Regions from separate parts of the Oceanimonas pelagia genome, predicted to be linked through region 1. Evidence: predicted binding sites of a transcription regulator. Region 1 holds the regulator's gene; the other holds the start of a gene.
The links. Region 1 encodes MetJ, which represses methionine synthesis genes. Its sites were predicted from a motif close to AGANNTCTAGANNTCT; they were not measured.
Positions count from the first base shown of each region.

Region 1 (2,397 bases):
ACTGGCACGGAACTTGTATCCGGAACAGCGGGAAGGGGATGAGCCGGAGCCGCTGGAAGTGGTGCCCTGGCCCTTGGCCCGGCTGGACGAACTGCTCGCCCGGCCCGATTTTTCCGAGGCCCGCAGCATTTGTGGTCTGTTTTTGTTGCAGGACTGGCTTAATAAAGAGGAATAAGCATGGATACCAGTGCCCTGCTGCCGGGGGTGAAGGCGGCAGCCCGAGAATCCGGCCGGCTGATCCTGTCGATGTACCACAGTGGTCAGTATCAGGCCGAGAGCAAGGACGACGACAGCCCGGTGACCAGTGCCGATCTGGCGGCGCACGCCTATCTCGACCGGGCCCTGCGCGCCCTGGCCGACATTCCGGTACTCTCCGAGGAAGGCGGCGACATTCCGCTGGCGGAGCGCAGCACCTGGCCCCGCTACTGGCTGGTGGACCCGCTGGACGGCACCCAGGAATTTATTGCCGGCAGCGGCGACTTCTCCACCATGATTGCCCTGATTGAACATGGCAAGCCGGTGCTGGGGGTGGTGTACGGCCCGGTGCACGATCTCATGTATTACGCGGTGTGTGGCCAGGGCGCCTTCAAGGAAGCCGGTGGCGAGATTACCCGCATTCACGCCCGTCATTATGACCAGCGCCAGCCGGTGACCAGCCTGTGCATTGCCATCAGCCGGCGGCAGAACGTGGACTGGGTGCGCTCGCGGCTTTCCGACGAGCTGGACTACCGGCTGCTGCCTCTGGGCTCAAGTTCGCTCAAGTCGTGCCTGGTGGCGGAAGGAGCGGCGGACCTGTACATGCGCATCGGCCCCACCGGCGAGTGGGACACCGGTGCCACCCAGTGCATTGTGGAAGAAGCGGGCGGTCGCATTCTCGACCTGGAGCTGGCGCGGCTCAGCTACAACGAGCGCGACAGCCTGATCAACCCCAACTTCATCACCCTGGGGGATGAAAACCTGCCCTGGCGGGACATTCTTCGCGGCAGATCCTGAATGCAACAAGGGCGGCCTTGGCCGCCCTTGTTCAGTCTTCCTGTTCGAAATCCTCGATTTCGATGCCCAGCTCGGTCATGATTTCCCGGGCCCGGGCGGGGATCTGGTCGGGCACATCCTTGCGCAGGTCGTCGTCCTGGGGCAGGGGCTGGCCGGTGTAGGCATGCAGAAAGGCCTCGCACAGCAGCTCGCTGTTGGTGGCGTGACGCAGATTGTTCACCTGGCGCCGGGTGCGCTCGTCGGTGAGCACTTTGAGCACCTTGAGCGGGATGGAGACGGTGATCTTTTTGACCTGCTCGCTTTTCTTGCCGTGTTCGGCGTAGGGGCTGATATAGTCGCCGTTCCATTCAGTTTTCATCGTCCACCTGCGTTCGGAAATTGGTTCCGGCGAATTGTAACCCCTGCATTTTGTGTTGGCAATCCAACGGCAAAGCCTTATGGACGTCTGGGTGGCTTGACGGCTTATTTTGTTCGGGTTACTGTGCACTTCCTCAGAATTCTGTTTCAGGCTGCCGCGCGCAAAGGAGAAGCACATGCCGACTTACAAGACTCAGACCCACGCCGTTCGTACCGGCCTTGAGAGTGACACTCAGCATGGTGCCGTGGTGCCGCCCATTTACCTCAGCAGCACCTATTCCTTTGCCGACTTTAACCAGAAGCGCCAGTTCGACTATGCCCGCTCCGGCAATCCCACCCGCCAGACCCTGCTCGACGCCCTGACCCACCTGGAAGGCGGCGCCGGCGCGGCGGTCACCGCCAGCGGCCTGGGCGCCATCAACCTGATCGTGACTTCCCAGCTGCAACCCGGCGATCTGCTGGTGGTGCCCCACGACTGCTACGGCGGCAGCCAGCGGCTGTTCAACTCCCTGGCCGCCAAGGGCCTGTTTGAACTGGCCTATGTGGATCAGACCGACGCCGATGCTCTGGCCGAGGTGATGGCGCGCAAGCCGCGCATGCTGTGGATCGAAACCCCGTCCAACCCGCTGCTGCGGGTGGTGGACATTCAGGCGCTGTGCGCCGCCGCCCGGGAGGTGGGCGCGCTCAGCGTGGTGGACAACACCTTTTTGTCGCCGGCGTTGCAGCAGCCGCTGAAACTGGGCGCCGATCTGGTGCTGCATTCCACCACCAAATACATCAACGGCCACTCCGACGCCCTCGGCGGCGCCGTGGTGGCGGCGAATCCGGATCTGGCCGAGCAACTGCGCTGGTGGGCCAATTGCCTGGGGCTGACCGGTTCCGCCTTTGACAACTACCTGACCCTGCGCGGCCTGCGCACCCTGGGGGTGCGCATGCGCCAGCACTGCGAAAACGCCGAGGCGCTGGTGGCCTTTCTGCAAACCCAGCCCAGGGTAAAAGCCGTGTATCACCCCAGCCTGCCGGGCAACCCGGGCCACGCCATTGCCG
Region 1 is NZ_CP118224.1:3,556,182-3,558,578, forward strand. It holds gene nudE (ADP compounds hydrolase NudE) at 1-175, shown strand, start outside; gene cysQ (3'(2'),5'-bisphosphate nucleotidase CysQ) at 178-993, shown strand; gene metJ (met regulon transcriptional regulator MetJ) at 1,025-1,351, opposite strand; gene metB (cystathionine gamma-synthase) at 1,527-2,397, shown strand, end outside.

Region 2 (2,397 bases), 630 kb from region 1:
AAACAACTGCTGCCAGCGGGTAACGGGCTCGGATACCAGATCGGTGCGATAGGCAATGCCGGTAGTGCCCCAGGTATAGGGAACACAAAGATCGCTGCCGTGCGACCCCACGGAGGGTGCGGGCAGTCGCAGCCTGCCCAGGTTGGGGATTTGCTGACGGTCGAACTCGCCGATCCAGCCCAGATGCTGATAAAGCGCTCTGGAAACCGAGTCCACCAGTATCAGATCGTATCCCTGCACGCCGGAAATGGTCAGCAGTTCGTGGCGCGCCGCGTCCGACTCAAAATGAACAAACCGAATGCTGGCATTGAACTCGGCTTCAAAATCGGCCACCACGCCTTCGTCGATATAGTCTCCCCAGGTGAGAAAGGTCAGCTCGGAGGCCCGATCGTCGGCGTGAGCCTGGGGAAGCGAAAGCAGAACACCGGCACAAAGCACAAGGTGCCGGCCACCGGCCCTGAAGAAAGCACTGTTCATCCATGAACCTCGTGATAATGAGAAGGGTTTCCATTGAAACCAAAACCGGCGCCTTGATAACTCTTGCCGACGCCTGCGGGCCTGTCAAGACAACCTGGCAGGAATGCCCGGCCGGCTCCCTGGCCGGCCGGTGAAGAGTCAGTCTTCCCAGTCCTTGGTCAGGGTGTCGCCGGCGGCACTGAGGGTATTCAGATCGTAAGGCGTCAGCTGGTAGACATGGTAGTTCAGCCAGTTGGAAAACAGCAGGTGGCCGTGGCTGCGCCAGGTGGCCCGGGGCGGGTTGTCCGGGTTGTTGTCGGGGTAATAATTCACCGGCATGTTGGGCTCTATGCCCACCGACAGATCCCGCATGTATTCCTGATGCAGGGTATCGGGATCATACTCCGGGTGGCCGGTCACAAACACCTGACGCCGGTCGGGACTGACCGCCAGATACATGCCAACCTGCTCGGAGCCGGCCAGCACCTTGAGGTTGGTTTTTTCCCGGATCAGCTCCAGCGGAAAGTCGGCGTAACGGGAATGGGGCGCCAGAAACACATCGTCAAAGCCGCGCACCAGCGGTTCGAACTGGCCCATGTTCTGGTGCTCGTAGACCCCGGACAGCTTTTCCAGCCGGGTACGCTTGTCGAGGCTATAGAGGATTTTGAGCCCGGCCTGGGCCGCCCAGCACAGAAACAGGGTGGAGGTTACATGGCTCTTGGACCATTCCACGATCTGCTCGATCTTGTCCCAGTACACCACATCGCAAAAGTCGGTCAGCCCCAGGGGCGCCCCCGTGATGATGAGACCATCGTAAAACTGATCCTTGATCTGCTCGAAGTCGTAGTAAAAGTGCTCCAGATGGGACTGCGGCGTATTCTTGGACGGCCGGTTGTCGATGCGCAGCAGATCCACACCGATTTGCAGCGGTGAGTTCGACAGCATGCGCAGCAGCTGGTTTTCGGTTTCGATTTTCTTGGGCATCAGGTTGAGCAGCAACACCCGCATCGGACGTATATCCTGATTGATCGCGCGTGTCTCCGTCATCACGAAGATGTTTTCCCGGCTCAGGACATTGGCCGCCGGCAGGCGATCCGGAATTCGAATGGGCATGTGCTTACTCCATGTACTGCAACGGTAGAAAAGTCTAGACATCTAGAAATCTACAATAAGGGCCGTCGCTTGTCATCTCCCTCATGGGTTGTGAGCAAAAGATACGTTAAAATTCAAACAACTTTTCTAAAGGATTTGCATATGGAACCCGTGATTGAACTGGTCAGCACCGGTGACGAAGTGCTCACCGGCCTGATAACCGACACCAATGCCGGCTGGCTGTCACAACGGCTGCTGGAGCAGGGCTGGCAGGTGCGCCGGCGTTTTACCCTGGGGGACGACAAGGCGGATCTGGTGGAGCTGTTTGAGCAGCGCAGCCACTGTGCCGACATCGTTATCGTTAACGGCGGCCTGGGGCCGACCTCAGACGACATCAGCGCCGAGGCCATGGCCGAGGCCGCCGGCGTGCCACTGGTGCTGAACCGGCAGTGGCTGAAGGTGATGCAGGAAAAATACGCCAGCCGCGGCCGCACCATGCCGGAAAGCAATATCAAGCAGGCCATGCTGCCCGAGGGGGCCGAGCTGGTGGACAATCCCATCGGCACCGCCTGCGGCTTTGCGCTGCAGCACAACCGGGCGCTGTTTTTCTTTACCCCGGGGGTACCGTCGGAGCTGAAGAAAATGATGGATCAGGAGATTCTGCCCCGGCTGCGCACCCGACTGGGTCAGCAGGGCCAGAGCCAGGTGCGGCGTTACTTCACCTTCGGGCTGTCGGAATCGGGGCTGAGCGACCGGCTCGACACCCTGAACTGGCCGGCAGGCATTACCCTGGGGTACCGGGCCAACTCACCCACCATCGAGCTGAAACTGATCATCGACACCCGTGAC
Region 2 is NZ_CP118224.1:2,923,011-2,925,407, forward strand. It holds gene PU634_RS13995 (polyamine ABC transporter substrate-binding protein) at 1-477, opposite strand, end outside; gene metA (homoserine O-acetyltransferase MetA) at 616-1,569, opposite strand; gene PU634_RS14005 (CinA family nicotinamide mononucleotide deamidase-related protein) at 1,711-2,397, shown strand, end outside.
Region 2: metA (homoserine O-acetyltransferase MetA) is a predicted target of MetJ. The motif match lies at 1,598-1,613, and genes of this name have one in related genera.